Regions from separate parts of the Microbulbifer sp. ABF4_148 genome, predicted to be linked through region 1. Evidence: predicted binding sites of a transcription regulator. Region 1 holds the regulator's gene; the other holds the start of a gene.

Evidence for each region. Region 1 encodes sigma-54, which starts transcription at its own class of promoters, with help from an activator protein. Its sites were predicted from a motif close to TGGCACANNNNTTGCNNT; they were not measured.
Region 2: the regulator sigma-54 is predicted to act here: its motif matches at 3,423-3,440, upstream of ACXAD0_RS06675 (NarK family nitrate/nitrite MFS transporter).

The regions. Positions count from the first base shown of each region.
Region 1 is NZ_JBSWUI010000001.1:3,721,368-3,733,171, reverse strand. Features, by position in the region: gene ACXAD0_RS16480 (YhdP family protein) at 1-1,928, shown strand, start outside; gene msrB (peptide-methionine (R)-S-oxide reductase MsrB) at 2,025-2,546, shown strand; gene ACXAD0_RS16470 (hypothetical protein) at 2,650-3,492, shown strand; gene yjgA (ribosome biogenesis factor YjgA) at 3,563-4,093, opposite strand; partial or broken gene mgtE (magnesium transporter) at 4,150-5,492, opposite strand; gene ACXAD0_RS16455 (HPr family phosphocarrier protein) at 5,619-5,888, opposite strand; gene rapZ (RNase adapter RapZ) at 5,978-6,835, opposite strand; gene ptsN (PTS IIA-like nitrogen regulatory protein PtsN) at 7,028-7,489, opposite strand; gene hpf (ribosome hibernation-promoting factor, HPF/YfiA family) at 7,493-7,783, opposite strand; gene ACXAD0_RS16435 (RNA polymerase factor sigma-54) at 7,972-9,420, opposite strand; gene lptB (LPS export ABC transporter ATP-binding protein) at 9,604-10,329, opposite strand; gene lptA (lipopolysaccharide transport periplasmic protein LptA) at 10,433-11,023, opposite strand; gene lptC (LPS export ABC transporter periplasmic protein LptC) at 11,010-11,576, opposite strand; gene ACXAD0_RS16415 (KdsC family phosphatase) at 11,576-11,804, opposite strand, start outside.
Region 2 is NZ_JBSWUI010000001.1:1,524,996-1,536,799, reverse strand. Features, by position in the region: gene ACXAD0_RS06690 (Re/Si-specific NAD(P)(+) transhydrogenase subunit alpha) at 1-872, opposite strand, end outside; gene ACXAD0_RS06685 (ANTAR domain-containing response regulator) at 1,586-2,170, shown strand; gene ACXAD0_RS06680 (CmpA/NrtA family ABC transporter substrate-binding protein) at 2,177-3,253, shown strand; gene ACXAD0_RS06675 (NarK family nitrate/nitrite MFS transporter) at 3,664-5,130, shown strand; gene ACXAD0_RS06670 (bifunctional protein-serine/threonine kinase/phosphatase) at 5,193-6,938, shown strand; gene nirB (nitrite reductase large subunit NirB) at 7,338-9,911, shown strand; gene nirD (nitrite reductase small subunit NirD) at 9,961-10,317, shown strand; gene ACXAD0_RS06655 (nitrate reductase) at 10,342-11,804, shown strand, end outside.

The sequences.
Region 1 (11,804 bases):
ACCTCGCCAATGCGCATCTGCAAATGGCGCAAGCCAAGCTGGAATTCGACCACTTGGGGGGCCGGGTGCTGTTTGACAGTGAAACAGGCCTGACGGGCAGTCGGTTCGTCGGAAAGCTCTGGGACAAACCGCTGCAGGCGGAGTTGCAACACCTGGGGCAGGGCGAGTTGCGTGATACCCAGGTGGTGATCCGGGGAGAGAGTACCGCCGCTGCAGTGGGACGCTGGAGCGAACGTCCCGAATTGCAGTGGCTGCACGGTGCATTTAACTACCAGGCGCTGGTGACGATTCCCGCCAAGGCGAAGGATATGCCCTACGCCGCGGTATTGGAGTTGAAGTCAGATCTGGTGGGGGTGCAGGTCACTTTGCCGTCGCCGTTGGGTAAAGCGACGGATGAGGCTGAGAACTTTGTGCTGAGGGTGCCGATTGGAAAGGATGGTGCCCTCTACCACCTTGATTATGGCGAGCACTTGAGTGCGCGCTTCTGGAAGTCCGGAGATACCGTAGAGCGTGGAGCGATTGCCCTCAATGCGGAACCGGCGTTGCCTGATGAGCGCGGCATTGCGGTGACCGGCGATCTGTCGAGCGTGGACTTTGATCAGTGGCGAGAAAAGCTCGAGATTTACTCCACTTCTGCGGAAGGCACCGATAGCGGGGCGAGTAGCGACCAAAACCCAATGCCGATTTTACTCGACCTCAGCACGGATCGGTTGGTGCTGGGCGAGTTTGAAATCGAGCATATTGATGTGAACGGTCGGGGGCTGGGTGCAGAGTGGCAGCTGGTTTTTGACAGCGAGGTGGCAGCCGGCACGCTTGATGGTGTGTTAAATGCAGAAACCCCGATGCAGCTGAATCTCGCGCATCTGCGCCTGCCCGCGGCCGCGGCGAATGACGAAGGGGAGAATCAAGACGCTGCAGAAGCGGCGGAAGTGGATGCCGAGACGGGGGCTGATCCCCTGGCGGGCTTTGATTTTTCCGAGCTGCCGCTGGTGGATTTTTCTGCGGAAAGCGTCCAGCTTGGTGATGAATCCCTCGGGCGCTGGTCATTCCGTTTGCGACCCTCTGCGACGCGACTGGTGGTGAGTGATATCCGCGGTGCGTTCCGCGGGGTTGCGATTGAAGGGCGGGGTACGGGCGAAGGCCGGCTCGGAGCCCAGTTGATGTGGATTCGTGGTGAGGATGGCGAGGAGTCGTCGCAGTTTATCGGACGATTGGAATCCACCGATCTGGCGGATGTCCAGCGTGCCTGGGGGCAAGAGCCGGCAATTGAAAGCCGCTACGCAAGCTTTGATACCGCGTTGCGCTGGCAGGGCTCTCCCGCGTCGATGGCCGCGGAAAAACTGGCCGGTGAAATTGAAATTGATGTGCGCAACGGTCGCTTCTTGCGCGCGAGCGATAATGCCGGTTCGGCACTCCTGCGCCTCCTCTCCCTGTTCAATTTTGACACCTGGGCACGTCGCTTGCGCTTGGATTTCTCTGACTTGTACCAGAGTGGCATGGCCTTCGATAACGTGCGCGGGGAAGTAGTATTTGAAGGGGACGGCAATCTTCTGATCGCGGTACCCATTCAGGTAGAAGGCCCGACCAGCGAACTGCAGATGGCTGGGCGAGTGAATCTCAAACGGGAGGATCTCAACCTGACGCTGGTGGCGACTCTGCCGGTGGGGAATAACCTCGCCCTGATCGCAGCCGTCGCCGGTGGTCTGCCCGCGGCAGCGGGCGTATACATCATCAGTAAAGCGTTTAAAAAACAGGTCAATCGAGTTGCCAGCGTCAGCTACCGCATCAAAGGAGGCTGGAGCGAACCCGAGATGCGTTTCGACAAGCTGTTTGACGGGCAGGGCGCGGAGCGAGAGGGCAATGAGGCGGAGCAGCAAGGGCAACTGGAAAGAAATTTGGCCCAGGGAGCGGGAACCTTATCACCTTGAGCGTCTTCACCAGAGCGGTGAAGGGGAATTCTTTACTACAGCAGGCTGTCTAAGATTTTGCGGACAGGGTTTTTAGCTAAGTGCGAGGGGGTGGTTGTGAGAAGCAAGCTGATCGCGGTAATGGTGGCGGTGCTGGCATTGCCTGCCTGTATCGAAGCGGACGGGCCGGGCGCAAACACGATGTCCGAGACGGAGGCTCGTGCCATCATCCAGTCTGGGAAAAGCCTCGAGACCATTCCAAAGTCGGTATGGAAGCAGATACTGTCTCCTCAGCAATATGAAGTTCTGTGGGAGAAAGATACCGAGCGGGCGTTTACTGGCAAATGGCTGGATAACAAGGCTCAGGGGACGTATGTGACCGCTGGATGCCGCTTGCCGGTATTCAGCTCGGAACACAAGTACAAGTCGGGTACCGGCTGGCCCAGTTTCTGGGAAGTCGCTCATCCGGAAAATGTGGTGCTCAAAGAGGACTTCAGTTGGGGCATGCGCCGGACAGAAGTCCTGTCGCGGTGCGGGGAGCATCTGGGCCACGTATTCAAAGACGGGCCCGCGCCGACCGGATTGCGCTACTGCCTGAATTCACTGGCTCTGGACTTTGTGCCGAAAGCCGCAGAGTAGACCCGTGGGTCTTGAAAAAATTGAATAATTATTCAATATTTGCCCCTGGCGCGGCGCATTAGCTGTCGTCTTGAAGAAAAACAAGAACCAGAGGTCTGGAGATATGTCCGACGTGGCTGCCGTTAGCTTGCCTGACAACCGCTATTTGCTTTTCCGCGTGTTCAAGTACACGGTGTACTTGCTGCTCGCCTATAACGTTTACGCATTTTTTGTAGAGAATCATGCGGCTGCCGGGGCTATCTTTGCGGACGGTATCCAGCTTGGCCGTATCATCGAGGCCTATAACGACTCCATCGATACCCTGGCATGGGTATTGTTGCTTCTGGTTTTCGAGCTGGAGACCTATGTCCTGGACGACGAGCGCATTCGCGGCTGGGTCAAATGGGCGCTAAACGGCGTCTCTGCATTTTGCTACCTCGTGATTGCCTATTCGGTGTATGGGTATATTGCCGAAATGCTGTACCTCACCGACCTCGCCCCGGTCGCCCAGTCTGCCTGTGACCTGGCAGCAAGCGGCGGCTGGCAACTTGCGCTTGGTCAGGACGATTATGTCGCGCTAACGGCACAGAATTGTGCTGAGCTGGGCTCTGACGGCCTCAAGTTATCCGATGTCCAGATTATTGGTAGTGCAGAGACCTGGGGTGAAATTAAATGGCTGGCCTGGACGGACGTGATCAATGCCAGTGCCTGGTTGCTGGTCGTTGCAATTCTGGCATTTGATGTCTGGTTACAGTTGCGCCATGAATTGTCTGGTGCGGTCATGCGCTACTCCCAGATGATCAAGGCGGTACTGTATTTCACCTTGTTGTTGTGTGCGGTTTACTGGGGCATCAATGGCAGCTTCCTGGATTTCTGGGATGCCTTCCTGTGGCTGGTGGCTTTCTTCTTTATCGAAATGAACCTGTTCCAGTGGCAGGCGGAAACCAGCGCGCAGGCGCACGACTAGCGCCGCCGGCGTGACTCAATAAAAAAGGAGAGCAAGTGCTCTCCTTTTTTGTATCTGCAAGTCTCGGGGCTTAGCTCTCTTCGGCATCCACCATGAAGAAGTCCCTGAGAAAGCGGAACAGCTTGCGTTGGTGCGTGGGCGGCTTTCCGCGCTCGATCTCCCGGCAGGCATCGCGTACCAGCTGACGCAGTTGCTGGTGATCGGCGCCCGGATAGCGATCAAAGAACTCGCTCTGCGCTTGTTTGCCGCCCTCCAACAGTCGGGTCCGCCACTCTTCCGCCATGCGGTCGAAACGCAGATGCTGCTGATCCCGATCCTTGAAGCGCGCCAGGACCGTTGAGATTGCTTCGGCATCGGCGCCGCGCATCAACTTGCCGATATACTGCATTTGTCTGCGGCGCGCTTCGTTGGATTTGATGCGGTGCAGCGTATCGATGGCTTCGCGCATGTCATCATCCAGCGGTACTTCTCCCAGCTGCGCCTTACTCAGCAGGGTCAGCTGCTTTCCCAGCTCCTGCAGCTCGTGCATTTCCTGCTTAATCTGGGTTTTGCTCTTCGGCTCTTCCCCATCAAATTCGTCAAATTCTTCGTGATCTTGCATAACTTCTTTCATTGTTAGCCAACAGGCTTGGTAAGGCCGCCCTTGCTGTTCAACCGCTACGCGTAGAACAGGGTGGCGAGCCCGAGGAAGGAGAAAAACCCGACCACGTCCGTGACTGTGGTCAAGGCGACGCCTCCGGCCAGGGCGGGATCGATGCGCATTGCCCGCAGGACTACCGGCAGTATGGCACCGGCTGCCGCGGCCGTGATGAGGTTAATGATCATGGCCGCCACGATAATCAGTGCGATACGCGTATCGCCGAACCAGAGTGCGGCAATCGCCCCCATGACGCTGGCCCACAACAGCGCGTTGAGCGCGCCCGCGCCGAGTTCTCGATTGAGCAGCCAGTTCAGGTTGCTGCGTCCAATTTGCCCAAGGGCCATGCCCCGAATGACCACCGTCAGGGTCTGGCTGCCGGCCACGCCGCCCATGCTTGCGACGATTGGCATCAGCACCGCCAGCGCCACGACGCGGTCGATGGTGTCCTGAAACAGGTTGATGACGGCTGACGCCAGTAGCGCCGTGAGCAGGTTGATACCCAGCCAGATAGCGCGGCGCGGCACGGTGCGGCGCACTGTCGCAAAGGTGTCTTCCTCTTCATCGAGGCCGGCGAGGCTCATCAGGGAATGATCGGCGTCCTCGCGGATCACGTCCACGACGTCATCGATGGTGATGCGGCCGAGCAGGTGGTTGTGTTCGTCGACAACCGGTGCGCTGACCCAGTCGTACTTGGTAAACAGCCGCGCGACATCGGTGTCCGGGAAATCCGCCGGAATCGGATCCACATCGGTGCTCATGATTTCACGGACCGTCGTCGACGGGTCAGATGTCAGCAGGCGCGACAGCGGCAGCAGGCCGATATACTGGTCCCGACGGTTGACGACAAACAGGTTGTCGGTGGAGGGGGGAGCTGATCGTGGCGGCGCAAATAGCGCAGCACCACGTCGAGGGTCAGGTCCGGCCGCACGGAAATCGTATCCGTGTCCATCAGGCCGCCGGCGGTCTCTTCATCGTACGCGAGCACGCTCTCGACGCGCTGTCGATCTGCCTCGCTCATCGCCGACAGGACTTCTGACATGACGCGTCCGGGCAGCTGCTGGAGGATGTCGGCGACGTCGTCTGCGTCCAGCCCCTCCATGACAGTCACCATTTCTTCGGTGTCCATCATTTCCAGAATTTGCGACTGCACGTCGTCGGACAACTCTTGGAGTACCTCGCCTTCCGACTCGAGATCGATGAGTTTCCAGAGTACCTGGCGGATATGTGGCGGGCAGCTCTCCAGCAGCTGGGCAATGCTCTGCGGTGACAGAGTGCTCAGCATGCGGCGCACGTCGCGACCCGTGCCGCTATCTAGGGCGGCAAACAGCTCCTTGAGGCGATTCTGGGCGCGGAATTCGATTTCTGCCGTGGGTGTGCTGGACAAGATGTTTCCCCGACTGCGCGACTGGAACGGGCGTTGCTGCCCTAGATTGGGGAGGGATTTTATGACTTCCGAGACGGCACCGCCATAGTGAGGCGGCGCGAATTATTCTGCCTCGCCGAAGCGGTCAGCGACCAGCGCACAGATCGCCTCCACCGCTGCATCTTCATCATTGCCTGCGGCTTCGACTTCGAGGTCGGAGCCTTTGCCTGCGGCGAGCAGCATCAGAGCCATCACACTCTTTCCATCCACGGCCTTGCCCTGGCAATGCACGGTAATCTCCGCAGAGAAACGTGCGGATGTCTGGGCAAACTTGCTCGCCGCACGTGCGTGCAGGCCCAGCTTGTTGATGATGGTTAGACGGCTTTTCTGCATAGTTGGCGATCCTGCGTGGGCGCAGCCTGGTGGGTTGTCGACCAGTGGCCATCAACGGTTTTGATGTCGTTTTTGATCCGTTCGGCGGCTCAGCGCTGCTCCCGATGTCGAACCTGTATATTGTCAAACTCGGCAGAGAATGTCTTGGCCAGTTGCTCCACCATGTAGACCGAGCGGTGGCGGCCGCCCGTGCAACCGATGGCGACGCAGGTGTAACTGCGATTGCTGTCCTGGTACGACGGCAACCAGCGACGGAGGAACCGGGTAATGTCCTGCTCCATTTCCTGTGTTTCCTCGTGTCCCTGCAGGTATTCGGCAATCTCCGGATCAAGGCCGGTCTTATCCCTGAGTTCCGGGACCCAATAGGGGTTGGGCAAACAGCGCAGATCAAACACCAGGTCGGCATCCACGGGAACACCATGCTTGAACCCGAAAGACTGGAAGAGGATGGCCATGCTGTGGGTGTCCGCGCCTACCACACGCGTTTTCACCTGTTCGCGCAGCTGGTGCAGGCTGAGGCTGGAGGTGTCAATCACCAGGTCTGCAATACCAGCCAGTGGGGCGAGCAGTTCTTTCTCCTGGTTGAGCGCTTCGAGCAGGTGGGTGCGGTTGTCACTGAGCGGGTGTTTACGGCGGGTTTCGCTGAACCGCTGCACCAGTACCGGGGAACGTGCATCCAGATACACCACGTCACAGGGTACGCCGCTCGCCCGCAGGTCTTCGATGACCTGGGGGGCTTGTTGAACATCCTCCCAGAGATTGCGGGCATCAATGCCAAGTGCAAGCCGGGTGTCGTCTACCTGCGGTTGCTGCTGCACCCGGCGTACCAGCTCGGGAAGCAGGCTGGCCGGCAAGTTATCGATACAGTTAAAGCCGACATCTTCCAGCAGCTGCAGTGCAGAACTCTTTCCCGAGCCTGAGCGGCCACTAATAATTACCAGGCGCATACCGTTGACTATCCGTTTGCAGAAGCGTGGGTCCAATGATGTTCGATTGCGCGGCTGGGCACAATCCTGACTCTATGAAAGTGGTGGTGGGGAGGGGGTGCGAGTAGCGTTTCGATCGATCGCGCTGGTGCCTCGGTGGGGCGAGTGCGGCAGCGCATGCGCAACAAGATCCGCTGACGCGGTCAGGCAGGATTATGCGGCGGAGGCGCTGTCGATCGCATGTGCGTAGAGGGCGTCGCCGCTGTCGGCCTGGCGTAACTTCTCCCGAACGCGACTGTCGCTGAACAGGGCGGCAATCTGCGCGAGCGTGTCCAGGTGATCTTGCTCTGCGTCTTCGGGTACCAGTAGCGCAAACAGCAGGTCGACAGGCTGGCGATCAATGGCGTCAAAATCTACTGCAGGCTCTGTCGTGCACAGCACACCGATAGGTTCCTGACAGCCAGGCAGGCGGCAGTGAGGGATGGCCACCCCGTCACCAATGCCGGTGGAACCCAGACGTTCGCGGGCAATCATTTGCTGGAAGATGGTATCCGGATCCAGATGCGGCTTCTGTTCTGCGATTGTCTGGGCAATATTCAGCAGCAGCTTCTTCTTGCTGCTCCCCGCCACACGACTCAGGCAAAGGCGGGGAGTGAGTAAATCTTCCAATGTCATGGTTTACCGGTAATTTCGCAGCTTTTCTTTGTGCTTCAGCAGCTGGCGATCGAGCTTGTCTGTGAGTGAATCAATGGCGGCATACATATCGTCAGACTCGGAGTCAGCAAAGATGTCGCGACCGTTCACATGCACCGTGGCCTCGGCCTTCTGAATCAGTTTATCGACGGAGAGCACCACTTCTGTTCGTGTGGCCACGTCGTTATGACGGGAGAGTTTATCCAACTTGGATTCACAGTAATCGCGGATGGATGGGGTCACATGCAGGTTATCGCCACTGATGTTGATCTGCATAGAAGTCTCCTTTGTGAGCGCGTCTTATGACGTAAAAGTCATGGAGCCCACTCCGTCAGGGCGGCAACCCTACTAGGAAGTGGGTCAGAATGGAAGGATACACTCAAGGATTGGGGTTTGGTTGCAGGAAAAGAGGGTTATTCTGCCTGTAATTGGCGACTGACCTTGTTGTTTCAGTCAGCTTGTTCTTAAACGAGGCGTTTGCGCTCGCTGGAGGAGGGGATACCCATGGATTCGCGATATTTCGCGACGGTTCTGCGCGCGACTTTGATGCCCTGCTTATCCAGTTCCTGGGTGATCTTGTTGTCGGACAGGGGCTTGCGTGGCTGCTCTGCATCGATGAGCTTGCGGATCATCGCGCGAATTGCAGTGGACGATGCATCTTCACCGGAGTCGGTACTCACGTGGCTGGAGAAGAAATACTTCAGCTCGAATACGCCGCGGGGCGTGAACATATACTTTTGAGTGGTCACGCGAGAGATGGTCGACTCGTGCATGCCAATGGTTTCTGCGATATCGGCCAGTACCATGGGCTTCATGGCTTCCGGGCCATGCTCAAAAAAGCCCTGTTGTTTCTCCACGATACTGGAGGCCACTTTGAGCAGGGTTTCATTGCGGCTCTGCAGGCTTTTCAGAAACCAACGCGCTTCCTGCAGGTGGTCTCTCAGGAAGTTGTTATCTGCCGAGGTGTCGGCGCGCTTGATCAGGGCCGCGTAGCCACTGTTGATGCGCAGGCGGGGCGTGGTTTCCGGATTCAGTTCTACCTGCCAGCGGTCCTGTCGGCGGCTGACGATCACATCCGGTACCACATACTGCGGGTCTTCATCACCGAAGCTCTCGCCGGGGTGCGGGTTGAGTGTCTGGATCAGGCGCATCACTTCGCCGAGCTCGGACTCGCTGAGGCGTGTGCGTCTGCTGAGTTGACGGAAGTCCCGTTTGCCGAGCAGGTCCAGGTGCTCTCCGACGACCGCGCGCGCCTGCTCCAGCCAGAGTGTATCCAACGGCAGTTGCGCAAGTTGCAGTAGCAGGCACTCACGTAAGTCGCGGGCGCCGCAACCAGCCGGCTCGAATTGCTGGATGGCCTTCAGGACGGCGATGACTTCATCGGTTTCCGCACCGAGAGATTCCGCGATTTCCGCGATTGGCGACTCCAGGAACCCCCTGGGGTTGATATCGTCAATCAGCGCTTCGGCGATGCGTTTGTCCTGTTCGGTCAGTGGTGTCAGGTTGAGTTGCCAGAGGAGGTGGTCATTGAGATTGTCGGGAGCGGCATTGCGCAGCTCCAGCGTGCTGTCTTCCATTGGCCCGGCGCTACTGCCGCCGCTGTAGATATCGTCCCAGTGTGTGTCTACCGGCAGGTCTTCGGGGATATCCTTGTTCCAGTCTCCCTCCGCCAGCTGCTCTGACTCTGTTTCAGCGGCTGCTGTGGGTTGTTGAGCTTCCAGAGGTTGCGGATCTTCAGTGTGCGCTTCCGCGTGCTCTTCCGCCTCGACTTCCAGCATGGGGTTGCTGTCCAGGGCCGACTGCACCTCTTGCTGCAGGTCCAACGTCGAAAGCTGGAGCAGACGAATGGCCTGCTGCAGCTGCGGCGTCATCGTGAGCTGCGTGCCGAGTTTTAGCTGGAGAGACTGCTTCATGGGTGTCGGTAAGTTACTGCGGCGAAAGAATCTTCTGTTTATCCATGACGCCGCAGACTAACCTTCTGCAATCGCGATTACAAGCAATAAGTATGCCGAAAATGATGGGCGTGCGCGGAGCCGGCGGATCTTAGTCCAGTAGATTACGTTGGCGGGGTTCGCTAGGACAAACTACTGCGCCGGTCAGATCGTGAATTCGTGTCCCAGGTAGACCTCACGTACTTGCTGGTTTGCCAGCACCTCTTCAGGGGTGCCTGCGGCGATAATATGCCCCTCACTGACGATATAGGCCGTTTCACAGATATCCAGCGTTTCGCGCACGTTGTGGTCTGTAATCAGCACGCCAATATTGCGGTCGCGCAGGTGGCGAATAATCTGCTTGATATCGTTTACCGAGATCGGGTCCACTCCGGCAAAGGGTTCATCGAGCAAAACAAATGCGGGATCGGTGGCCAGTGCGCGTGCGATTTCCACGCGACGACGTTCGCCACCGGAGAGGGCCATGCCGGGACTGTCGGCGATATGGGTAATATTGAATTCTTCCAGCAGCGCATCAGCCTGCTGTTGGCGCTGCGCCCGGTTCAGGTCTTTGCGGGTTTGTAGGATGGCCAGAATGTTGTCCCGCACTGACAGGCGTCGAAATACCGAGGCCTCCTGGGGCAGGTAACCGATACCTTTGCGCGCCCGTCCGTGCATGGACAGGTGGGTCATGTCCTCGCTATCGATGAGAACCTGGCCGGCATCGGCGCGTACCAGACCGGCAATCATATAGAAGCACGTGGTTTTGCCGGCACCATTTGGGCCTAGCAGTCCCACGACCTGCCCACTGCTGACGCAGACAGAGACATCTTGTACGACCTTGCGCTTTTTGTACTGTTTGGCGAGATGTAACGCTTTCAGCGTCGGCATATTGTGGTCCTGCAGTGCCGACAACCGGGGATTGGTTGCTCGGCCGAAATTATCTTTGGTGGCCCATGGCAAGTCCGGGAGCCAGGCCGTTTACAGCCCGCGGCTACGAGTCTTCCTGTGTCGCTTGCTGGGGGTCCTGTCCTTTGACATTGCCCTGATCGTTTTGCGGCTGCTGCGGTTCGTTCTGTGGGGTTGCATTGGCTTCGGGCTTCCAGATCATTTCCACCCGGTTTTCCCCGGACTGGCCCTGTGCCTGGATTTGCTCGCTGGCCAGGTCGTAGTCAATGCGCTGCGCGCTCAGGGTGTTGCCATCGCGGTCGACATGGGCATCCCCGGTTAGCAGCAGCTTGTCTGCGTTGATTTTGAACTCAATACGCTTTGCCCGTGCCTTGATCGGTGCCTGGGTCTGCTCGACGGATTGCTGGAAATGGGCGGGTTTGCCGGTCGCAATGACCCGGCTGATTTCACCCTGGTCGTTGCCGTGAACTTCCACCCGGTCTGCGCGGATTTGCAGGGAGCCTTGGGTAATGACCACGTTACCAATGTACACCGACGTGTTGGTGTTGCGGCTCGCCTGGAGCTTTTGTGCCTGAACCTTGACCGGTTGCTGGCGGTCTGTCGGCAGCGCGATGGCGGCCGTTGTCATCAGCGTGGCGATCACGGCCAATGGGAGCAGGAACTTAGTCTGTTTCATAAGTGCTCGTTACCTGGGAGAGAATCTCCACCCGCTCTTTTTTAAGGTCCGCGCGAAGGCCCTTGCCCTGTGTGCGGTTGGAGCCGGTGACAATGTTAACAACTTTGTCGGTCTGCGCGAATTCCCGGTGGGGGAAGATCGTGATTGCCGGTGTGTTCAGTTGGATCCCACCGGGTTCTGGTAGTTCTGTAATGTTTACTTCGCCACTCAGCACCACTCTCTGCCCATTGTTGTGCGCCACCCCGGTCTGCGAAACCGTGAGCCATTTTGGTTGGTCTTCCTGAAAGAAGACGATTCTGGGCATGGTCAGGTCTGCGCGGTCCCTACGCCCGAACTGGTAGAAGCTGATGGCTTCTGCATCCACCCGATAGGCTTGCTTGCCCTCGAGGTTGAAGTGTCGGGTTTTTGCGCCGCGAATCACGAGGTCGGCGGCCTGGTCCTGCTGTTTTGGGGTGGGGCGCTTGCCGAGCAGCTCTCCCGGCTGGCTATCCGTGAACCAGATGGCTGCAGTGACAAGGCCGACGATAATAAACAGCGGTAACCAGGTGCGCATCAGTTGTTTCCGATATAGGGGGCCAGTGCAGCATCAAATGTGCCCTGGGCCTGCATGATGCGGTCGCAAACTTCCCGTACGGCCCCCTCACCACCACGCGCGTCGGTCACCCACACGGCGCGCTCACGCACAGGGGGAGCCGCATTGGGAACGGAAATGGGGCAGCCCACCCGGGTCATGACGAGCAGATCAGGATAGTCGTCGCCGACATACGCGATGTCCTCAAGC
Region 2 (11,804 bases), 2.2 Mb from region 1:
CCATTTTCTGCCGCCAGGTCGACGACGACAGAACCGTCTGCCATCGCATCCACCATATCAGCCAACCACAACTTCGGCGCAGGCTTTCCGGGAATCAACGCAGTGGTAATAACAATGTCAACTTCCTTGGCCTGCTCGCGGAACAGCGCCATTTCTGCATCGATGAACGCTTTTGACATCTCTTTGGCATAGCCGCCCTGGCCGGAACCTTCTTCCTCGATTTCCACCGTCAGGAATTCGGCCCCCATCGACTCGACCTGCTCACGTACTTCGGCACGGGTATCGAAGGCGCGCACCACCGCCCCCATTCCCTTGGCAGTACCAATGGCCGACAAGCCCGCAACACCAGCGCCAATCACCAGTACTTTTGCCGGTGGGATTTTCCCCGCCGCAGTAATCTGTCCGGTGAAGAAGCGACCGAAGTTATGTGCGGCTTCGATGACGGCACGATAGCCGGCAATATTCGCCATGGAACTGAGCGCATCCATTTTCTGCGCACGGGATATCCGCGGAACCGACTCGACAGCAAGCGCATTAATATTGCGTTCAGCCAGTTGCTGCAGCAGCTCGCCATTTTGTGCGGGTTTCAGGAAGGAGATGAGAGTCGCCCCTGCGGGAATCAACTCCAGCTCTTCTGCATTGGGAGCCTGCACCTTGAGTACCAGCCCCGCACCTTCCATGCAGCTGGTGAAACTCTCGCGAATTTCGGCTCCAGCCTCTCGATAGGCGTCATCCGGGTAACTGGCTTCTACACCAGCACCGGACTCCACGACCACATCAAATCCCAACCCCCGCAATCGGCGAACACTATCGGGGGTGGCCGCAACGCGCGCCTCCCCGGAGGCCGATTCTTTCGGAATAGCAATAATCACCAGATATCTCCGTCGTTGTTTGTTTTGACTTCCCGCTACCGACCATTTTTCACGGAAGGTGCTCAGAGAATTCCTCACACACTTCACTCCAGGGCTTTTTCACAATTGAACGCGGAGGAGTCGCAACGACTTGCTTCCACATCACTACATGAAAAGGGCAGACCGCCACTGCTTCACCCTGGATAAAAAAAGGATACGGACTACAGCAAAAATTTATATTCGATCCAAATTTCGTCGAACAACGTAACGACTAACGAAACCTGGGAACAATTAACCAAAGTAATCACCCCCATACTAAAAAACAATTTTCAATAAGGGGAGAAATAGTGTAGAAAGGGAAGTTTTTTGCGCCGGAAAAACAGCGAATTGGGAGGAAGCGTGAAGACTTTTTAAGCAGAAAAAGCAGCGAAGACCATAGCCTCGCCGAATAGTGGGAATAGATTACCCCAATTAGATTCAATTGCAACTAAGCTGCCTGACCAATCATTATTTTTTTATCCCGCCCGTTCACAAACCCCACATACCCCAAAGCCACCAACATCGCCCCGCGCGAATAGCAAAGCTCCCCCAAACAGCATTCACCCGGGAAAAGTGATCACTAATTGCCGCTTCAATGGCACCAATCTTGCTTTGACTCCCATACAAGAAAAGCAATTTGCGAAACTACACGCCAATCCCAGCGACGATTGATTACCGGAACGACACCCCAATTCATGAGCAAGCCCCTAGGTATTATGTTGGTAGACGATCAGCCCGAGCGGGCGCAGATGGTCACCCAGCAGCTGCAGGTCGCGGGCTACGAGTTACTGATCCACTTGACCAGCGCCAACGGGCTGCTGCAGCAGGTCGACACCCATCGACCAGATATCGTGTTAATCGATATTGAATCACCGGATCGGGACATTCTCGAAAGCCTCGCCATCATCCACCGGCAACACCCGATGCCGGTTGCCATGTTCTCGCCACGTGGCGATGCAGACTTCATTGCTCGCGCCGTTGAATCTGGCGTCAGCGCATATATGGCTGAAGGGCTGTGTGCGGATCGCGTCGCCCCGGCTATCGAAATCGCCATGGCACAATTCCGCAGTTATCAACAGCTGCGCAAATCTCTCGAAGCAACCCAGCAACAGCTCGACGAACGCAAAGCCGTTGAGCGGGCAAAAGGATTGCTGATGGCAAGTAAGAACCTTAGCGAAGATGCCGCCCACAAGACCCTGCGTACGCTCGCCATGAACAGTAACTCCACCATGCTCGCCGTGGCGGAACAGATCATTCAACACCTGCAACCCAAGCTGTAAGTCGCTATGCCGTCAAAAAGTTCGCTCACTCCCGAAAAGAATCGATTGAAACTGCTCTATCTGCGACTGACGGATAGCGCCCCTCTGGTCGTCGCCAGGGAAATGGGATTCTTTGAAAAATTCGGTCTCGAAGTCGAGCTGCAACAGGAGACCTCCTGGGCCACCCTGCGTGACAAATTGATAGGGGGCACTGCCGATGCCGCGGCAATGCTTGCACCAATGGCCCTCACCCTGCAGCAGACCCTGCCGCAATGCCGCGAATCCCTTGTCAGCGGGCTGATCATGAGCTGCAATGGCAATGCGATCACCCTGTCCTCGCCACTCTTTAACGCGCTAGGTAAAGACGGAAACACCAGTGCCGCCGGCAGCGCACTGGCAACGCACTTGCACAATCGCTCCCCCGGCGCTCCGCCGTTGCGTTTCGCCACCGTTTACCCATTCTCCAGCCATACCCTGCAGCTCCGTCACTGGCTGAGAACCTCCGGGATTGATCCCAATACGGAAATCGAGCTCCAGGTGTTGCCTCCTGAGCAGATGGTGTCCCACTTACGCGCAGGCGATATCGACGGCTGCTGTGTCGGCGAACCCTGGAACTCCCTCGCAGCCCAGGAGGGCAGCGGCGCGATCGCCGCAACCTGCAACACACTGATGCCGGGCATGCCTGAGAAAGTCCTCGCGGTAACCTCGAGCTGGCATGAAGCCAACCCGGCAACGCACCTCGCGCTGCGCGCAGCATTGCTGGAAGCGTGCGCGCATCTTAACGATCAATCGCAGCGACGCGATGCGGCGGGCTTACTCGCCAGAGAGGAGTTTCTCGATCTGCCGGAAAATGCGATCGCTGCATCGTTCGGTACCGACGACAGCAACGCTCAACGCAAAGACCTTCACGAGCAGGGCGGCTGGCACCTGTTCGCGCACCCGGATTCCGATATCGGCCGCCCAACCGCGACTAAAGCGCGGGAGCTGCTCGCGCTCTGCAATGAAATCGCCCCGGTAAGCAGCGATGACAGTGAGACTTTTCGTGATGACCTATATCAGCAGACGCTGGACTTTCTGTCGCGCAGCCGCTGCACCAATAGTTAACACCGCTTCACCCATATGCCCCAAGACGGATCACCGGCACCTTGCCAGTGATCCCACTTGCGACTCCCGCACCAAGATCAAACGTCACCGGCTGCTACCCCCGCACCCCAATACGCCTCAAGCGATATCACGCACCAGAACGCGGCGAAGCCAGAGCGACGCCCAACAATGGCACAGTAATTGAATGCACCGTGGTGCATGACTGAAGTTACCCGTGCCTGCTTCTAGCGCATCCGGCAAACTGCAATGGCTGCAGAATGCCCGAGACCGGTGCCAACGCACCAAAACAACTGCGCAGATCTTTTCCTGGCAACCGCTTCAGACCGGACAACGACGTCCATCGGCCGCAGCAGTCGCTGCCCGTGGGCGCGCTCGGCCTGCGGATTTAGAATCATCAACAGGAAATGACCATGTCTAGCGATTCCTTCAACCTGTTTTCCTTCAGTGGGAAAATCAAGGTGCTCCACCTCACCTGGATTGCCTTCTTTATTACGTTTTTTGCCTGGTTTAACCACGCCCCCCTGTTGATGGCGATCGCCGATAGCCTCTCGTTGACCAGCGAGCAGGTGAAGACCCTGCTAATCCTGAATGTGGCGCTGACCATTCCTGCGCGCATCATCATCGGTATGTTGACCGATAAATATGGTCCACGCCTGACTTACTCCCTGTTACTCGCGATCGGTAGTATCCCCTGTTTCATTTTCGCCCTGGCCGACAGCTTCACTCAGGCGGCTATCGGTCGCTTCCTGCTCGGATTTATCGGCGCGGGCTTTGTAGTCGGTATTCGCATGGTGTCCGAATGGTTCCCAGCGCGCCAACTGGGCACCGCCGAGGGCATCTACGGAGGCTGGGGCAACTTTGGCTCCGCGGCGGCCGCCATGACATTACCAACAATCGCCCTGCTGTTTGGCGGCGAGGATGGCTGGCGTTATGCCATCGGCATTACCGGCGTGCTCGCTCTGGTTTACAGTGTTATCTACTACCGTTCGGTAACCGACACCCCCAAAGGCAGCACCTATTTCAAGCCCAAAAAGATTGGCGGTATGGAAGTGACCAGCCCCAGTGACTTTGTTCTGCTGCTGATTATGAAAGTCCCCATGTACGCTGCACTGGCACTGCTCACCTGGAAACTCTCACCGGCCGGCGTGGCGATGCTTTCAGAAGGCATCGCCATCGCACTGTACATTGCACTGGTACTGCTTTACCTGTATGACGCAAAGAAATGCTGGGACGTGAATCGCGAGATTTTCGTCAAGCCGGTAGACCCCATTCACCAATACCAGTTCAAGCAGGTGGCAGTGCTGAATATTCTTTACTTTGCCACCTTCGGCTCTGAGCTTGCAGTGGTCTCCATGCTGCCACTGTTCTTCTCAGAAACCTTCACGCTGGACCCGGTGAAGGCCGGCTTGCTCGCCTCTGCTTATGCGTTCATGAACCTGATGTCTCGTCCGGCTGGTGGCTTGATCAGTGACCGCTTCGGTCGCAGGAGCACATTGCTGATTCTCACGGCAGGCCTGGCAGTCGGCTACTTCACCATGAGCATGATCAATGCGGAATGGCCACTCTACCTGGCCGTCGCCGCAGCCATGGCATGTTCATTCTTCGTGCAGTCGGGCGAGGGTGCAGTGTTTGCGGTGGTGCCGCTCATCAAGCGACGCCTGACCGGACAGATTGCAGGAATGACCGGCGCCTACGGCAATGTCGGCGCAGTGTTTTACCTGACCGTACTCAGCATGGTGTCTTACCAGGCCTTCTTTATGGTGATTGCGGCGACCGCGGTACTCGGTTTCTTTGCCCTGTTGCTGCTCGAAGAACCGGAAGGCCAGATGGCTGAAGTGATGCCCGATGGCAGCGTCTCGATGATTGATGTAGCCTGACGGCCACTCAACGGGTGCCGGCCGGACCGGCACCCGCCTCTCAGCTTCAACAGCAGATTCCCGTGACCCAGTCGACCTACCAGCCCGAAGTAGCCACTGACGAAAGTCATCCCACGACCGACGCACTGCAATTTGCCAGCGCTTCGGATCGGGGACGCAAGTCACGCAACGACGATGCCTGCGCGGTGTATCCGGCGCGGGGCAGCGAGAGAAGCTATCGCGGCTCTCTGGCGGTAATCGCTGATGGCGTTGGCAGTGCTGAAGCGGGCGGCGAGGCCGCAAGGGCCGCAGTAGGCGGGTTTATTGCAGATTATTACAGCACCCCGGATTCGTGGTCGGTCAAACAAGCCGCTGCCCGGGTTCTGCAGGCCTTGAACGGTTGGCTATATCGACAAAGTGGAGGTTCCGACCAGATACAAAAGGGATGGCTCACCACATTCTCTGCTGTCATTTGCAAAGGTGGCAGCGCGCATCTGATACATATCGGGGACTCCCGTATTTATCGCCTGCGCGACGGTCATCTCGAATGCCTCAGTCGGGACCATAGCCGCACCGTCGGACCCAGTCGCACCTTCCTGAGTCGGGCACTGGGGATGGACTCCCATATCGAGGTGGACTATCGCCGTGAACCTTTGGAGCCGGGTGACCTGTTCTGCATCACGACCGATGGCATACACGATTTTCTCACCCGGGAGCAAATGGAAGCCATCATTAGCGAACATGCGCTGGAGGCGGCACCAGCGCTCATGGCCACCGCCCTCGAAAATGGTAGCCACGACAACCTGAGCGTCGCGTTTTGCAGGGTTAATCATGTTGAGGAAAGGCACAGCGATGACCTGCTGGCGGTCGCGCGTGAACTCCCCTTCCCGCCACCGATGCGCGCCGGTAATCGCATCGATGGCTATCTGATCCTGCAGGAGCTACACGCAAGCAGTCGCAGCCATCTTTATCTGGTGCGCGATAGCGAAACCGATCAACTGCGTGTTCTCAAAGCGCCCTCCGAGAACTTTATCGACGATCCCGCCTACATTGAACGGTTTATTGCCGAAGAATGGACGGGCCGAAGGCTCGATCATCCGGGCATTGTACGCGTCTACCCACCTAACCCGGAGCGTCGGTTTCTCTATCACATTCTCGAGTATGTGGAGGGGGACAACCTTCGCCAGTGGATGGAGCTCAATCCCTCACCAACCCTGGAATCGGTTCGCGATCTGATCGGGCAGCTGGTCAGCGCACTGCGTCGGCTGCAGCGCCTCGAGATTGTGCATGGCGATCTGAAACCCGAAAACATCATGATCGACCGACAGGGCAGACTAAAGCTGGTCGACCTCGGCGGCGCAGAGTCAGCGGGCCTGCGCGATCTGCTTCGCCACCAGGAAGACGTCCCCGCAGGAACCAAAAACTATTGCGCACCGGAGTATTTTTTCGGTGAACAGAGCGGCCACTATTCCGATATATTTTCTGTGGGCGTGATTTGCTATGAGCTCCTGAGCGGGCAGTATCCTTACCAGGAACGGTTCGGCAGCCGGCACTATCAGCTGAAGAACTACGCAACGCTGCAATATACAAGCATCCGCAAGTATCGCGATGACCTGCCAGAATGGATTGATGGCGCGCTCGCGCGTGCCTGCGCACCGGATCCCCGCAAACGCTATCCTGCCCTGTCCGAGTTTCAACACGACCTGCAACATCCCAACCCACAGTTTCAGCGTGAACAGGCCGCCCCGTTACTGGAACGTAATCCGCTGCTGTTCTGGCAGCTCGCGACGTTGTTTGCACTCTTGTCGCACCTCCTCTACTTTTTTTAATCCCTGCCATACTGTCGGGCATCACTGGCTGGCATCCATAGCAAACAGCTCCCCGCACCAACTTCATGCACCGCGTGTCAATTTTGGTGCACTCTCGATGATTGCTGTTGGGTAAGACTGTGCCGAATGGCTGGTGTCATCTCGAACGCGATCACTTCGCGACACAACTTGTCACCGCGCGGGCCGGCGTGGTTCGTACCCTGCATCCCATTCCCTGGCCGGATCCCGTCGACTGGCCTATCGAGGTTGGCATAAAGATTGTATTGAATTTGCCACAATCCAATCTTTTTCAGCGAGGCAACGGCGCCTGCACTCTTCGGCAGAAGAGGGGACAGCCGTGCTAGATCGCCGCTCCGCCCTTCCCTCTGCCGTGATTACCAGACAGCAACGGCAGAAATTATGGTTAAGCAAAAAATCGTCGTCATCGGCAATGGCATGGTGGGCCACCACTTCCTGGAGCAACTGGCCAGCCGCCCCGAACGTGATCAATTCGACGTTACCGTTTTTTGTGCGGAACCCCGCCCGGCCTATGACCGCGTGCACCTTTCCGAGTATTTTGGCGGTCGCAGCGCCGACGACCTCGCGATGGGCAAGGTCGATATGTATCGGGAGTGGGGTTACGACCTCCGCCTGAACGACACCGCCACCCACATCGACCGCGCGGCAAAAACGGTTACCGCCGAGAGTGGCGCAGTCGAAAACTATGATTACCTGGTACTGGCTACCGGTTCCTATCCATTTGTTCCCCCTATCCCCGGCGGCGATCATGAGCGCTGCTTTGTCTACCGCACCATCGAAGACCTGGATGCCATCAAGGCGGCAGCGGACGGCGGCAAGTCTGGCGTGGTGGTCGGCGGCGGGCTTCTCGGGCTCGAAGCGGCAAACGCCCTCAAGCAACTGGGTCTAGAAGCCCATGTGGTGGAGTTTGCCCCAGGCCTGATGTCTGTGCAGCTGGACGAAGGCGGTTCCAATCTTCTCAAGGACAAGATCGAAGCGCTGGGAGTCACCGTCCATACCAGTACGGCGACCGAACTGATTGAAGAAAAAGACGGCCAGCTGCGTATGCAGTTCAAGGGTGATCGTGAACTGCACACCGACCTGATTGTATTTTCCGCAGGTATCCGCCCCGAGGACAAACTGGCCGGCTCGGCCGGCATCCAGCTCGGTGAGCGCGGCGGCATCGTGATCGATGATCACTGTCTGACCTCTGACCCAAATATCTTTGCTATCGGAGAATGCGCCCTTTACGACAACCGGATTTTTGGACTGGTCGCTCCGGGTTACACCATGGCCCGCACCGTCGTCGCGCGCCTGTGCGCCGAAGATAGCGCGTTTACCGGTGCAGACATGAGCACCAAACTGAAACTGCTCGGCGTCGAGGTGGGATCCATTGGCGATGCCCATGGCCGCGCCGAGGGTGCGCTGGCCATCACCTTTGTCGATGAGCAGAGTGGCGTATACAAGCGCATGATCACCGACAGCGAGGGCAAGAAGCTGCTTGGTGCTGTGCTGGTGGGTGATACCAGCGACTACGATACGCTGCTGCAATTCCACCTGAATGACATGGACCTGCCGGAAAGTCCGGAGCAACTGATTCTGCCGGCGCTGGATGGCGCCGCGCCGGCACTGGGCGCTGATGCACTGCCAGACGCAGCCTCAATTTGTTCCTGCCACAACGTCACCAAAGGCCAGATCGTCGACGCGGTTCAGGGAGGGTGCTGCTCGTTGGCAGACGTCAAGGATGCCACCAAGGCATCCACCGGCTGTGGGGGCTGTGCCGCACTGCTGAAAAATGTCGTGGACGACCAACTCGCGGCGCTGGGCGTCGAGGTCAATAACAACGTCTGCCCGCACTTTGCTTTTACCCGTCAGGAGCTCTTCCACATAGTCAAAGTGGAAGAAATCAAAACCTTTGATGAACTCCTCGATAAGCACGGTACCGGGCATGGCTGTGAGATCTGTAAACCTCTGGCGGCGTCGATCCTGGCTTCTCTGTGGAATGAACACATTCTGGAAAAACCGCATGTTGGCCTGCAGGATACCAACGACACCTTCATGGCCAATATGCAGAAAAACGGCACCTACTCCGTGGTACCGCGTATTGCGGGTGGCGAAATTACACCGGACAAACTGATTGTCCTCGGCCAGGTCGGCAAAAAGTACAACCTGTACACCAAAATTACCGGCGGTCAGCGTATCGATCTGTTTGGTGCCCGCCTGGAAGATCTGCCGGACATTTGGGGCGAGCTGATTGATGCCGGTTTCGAGACCGGGCACGCCTACGGTAAATCACTGCGTACCGTGAAGTCCTGCGTGGGCAGCACCTGGTGTCGCTACGGGGTACAGGACAGTGTCAGCATGGCACTGCACGTCGAGAACCGCTACAAGGGACTGCGCTCACCCCACAAAATCAAAATGGCCGTTTCCGGCTGTACCCGTGAGTGTGCCGAGGCACAGAGCAAGGACATTGGCGTTATTGCCACCGAGAACGGCTGGAACCTGTATGTGTGTGGCAACGGAGGAATGCGTCCGCGTCATGCCGACCTGTTCGCCACCGATCTCGATGATGAAACCCTGATTCGCTACATCGACCGAGTGCTGATGTTCTACGTCCGCACTGCCGATCGCCTGCAGCGGACCTCCGTGTGGCTGGAAAACCTCGAAGGTGGTCTCGACTACCTGAGAGAAGTCGTCATCGATGACAAGCTCGGTATTTGCGCAGAGCTGGAACAGCAGATGGCCAATGTTGTCGGCACATACCAGTGTGAATGGAAGACCGCGATCAACGACCCGGAAAAGGTCAAGCGCTTCCGCCAGTACGTCAATACCGACGCAGCCGATGAAAAAATTGTTTTCGTGGAAGAGCGTGGCCAGCCACGGCCAGCACGCCCTGAAGAAGTGGTGAAGGTCGTCACCTCGGACGAGAGCTCAGCGACCACTGCCCGCGAAGCGCTGGAAAAGGCCCTGGCGTAAGCCGGGCCGCCTCAAGCAGAACGCATCAGAAATTACTGGAGTGAAATCCATGTCTCAAATTGCCGTAACCCAAGCCGAGTGGCTGCCTGTCTGTCAGCGATCAGATCTGGTGGCCCACTCCGGGGTCTGTGTGCTTTTGGGCGATCACAGCATCGCCCTGTTTTTTATCCCGGGATCCGAGCCGTCGATATATGCTATCGATAACTGGGACCCACTCGCCAACGCTGGAGTCATCGGGCGCGGCCTGGTTGCCGAGGTAGATGGTGAGCTGACCGTTGCTTCCCCCCTGTACAAACACCATTTCGTATTGACCGATGGCCGCTGTCTGGAGGACGCAACCGTTACGTTGAGAACCTATCCGGTGATGCTCGACGGCGACACCGTCTGTATCAATTTCTCCGCCTGATCAGCCAGCAAAGACAGGGAATTTATGGGTCCGGTCGAGCAACTGCGTGCTAGTCGCACCTGCACTACTTGCCCCTACTGCGGGGTCGGTTGCGGTGTCGATGCCACCTCCGTACAAAAGGGCAATCACTCCCCTAGCGTGAACGTCACCGGAGACCCAGATCACCCGGCCAACCTAGGCCGGCTCTGTGTCAAAGGTTCTGCGCTCGGTGACACGCTGGGAGAAGAGGGACGTTTGCTGAAACCCCGACTCCGCGGCGAGGAATGCGACTGGGAGACAGCCATGCAGACGATGGCGGATGGGTTTTCCCGCACCATTGCCGAGCACGGCCCGGATTCCGTTGCGTTTTATCTCTCGGGCCAGCTACTGACGGAAGACTACTACGTCGCCAACAAACTCATGAAAGGGTTTATCGGCAGCGCCAACGTTGATACCAACTCCCGGCTGTGTATGTCGTCTGCGGTCGCCGCCTACAAGCGCGCATTCGGTGCCGATGCCGTGCCCTGCTGCTACGAGGACCTCGACCAGGCGGAACTGATTGTACTGGTCGGTTCCAATGCGGCCTGGACTCACCCCATCCTGTTCCAGCGCATGCAAGCAGCCGGGGCAAAGCTGGTGGTCATTGACCCACGCGCGACGGCTACTGCCGCGACCGCTGACCTCCATCTGCCGATTTCCCCCGGTAGCGATGCCGTCCTGTTTAATGGCCTGTTGCGTTACCTCTGGCGCAACAACCAGCTCGACCAGGGATTTATCGAGACACACTGCGACGGCTTCGAAGAAGCGCTGGCCGCTGCTGCAGATTGTGACCTGCCGACCGTTGCCCACGCCTGCGGCGTCAGCGAGGAACAGCTTTCGCGCTTCTACCAATGGTTTGTCGAACATCAACAGACGATCACGTTTTACTCTCAAGGCGTCAACCAGTCGAGCAGCGGCACCGATAAAAACAATGCGATCCTAAATTGCCATCTGGCCAGCGGCCGGGTAGGCAAGCCGGGAAGTGGACCCTTTTCCATCACCGGCCAACCCAATGCCATGGGCGGCCGGGAAGTCGGTGGACTGGCCAATATGCTCGCTGCACATATGGACTTCACCCCGGGGAGTATCGATCGTGTCGGCCGCTTCTGGCAGACCCAGCAAGTCGCGAAGCGCCCGGGACTCAAAGCCGTCGATCTCTTTGATGCGGTAGAGCGCGGCGAGATCAAGGCGATCTGGATCATGGCCACCAATCCCGCGGTGAGCATGCCGGATGCCGGCCGTGTCGCGCGGGCCCTGCGCCAGTGTCCGCTTGTCGTGGTTTCCGATTGTGTGTCTGACACCGATACAGCGCGCTGCGCCGACCTGCTGTTGCCAGCGACCACCTGGGGCGAGAAAAACGGCACCGTCACCAACTCCGAGCGGAGAATCTCACGGCAGAGAAGCTTTTTGTCGCCTCCCGGGGAAGCACGCCACGACTGGCAAATAATTTGCGATCTGGCTACACGGAT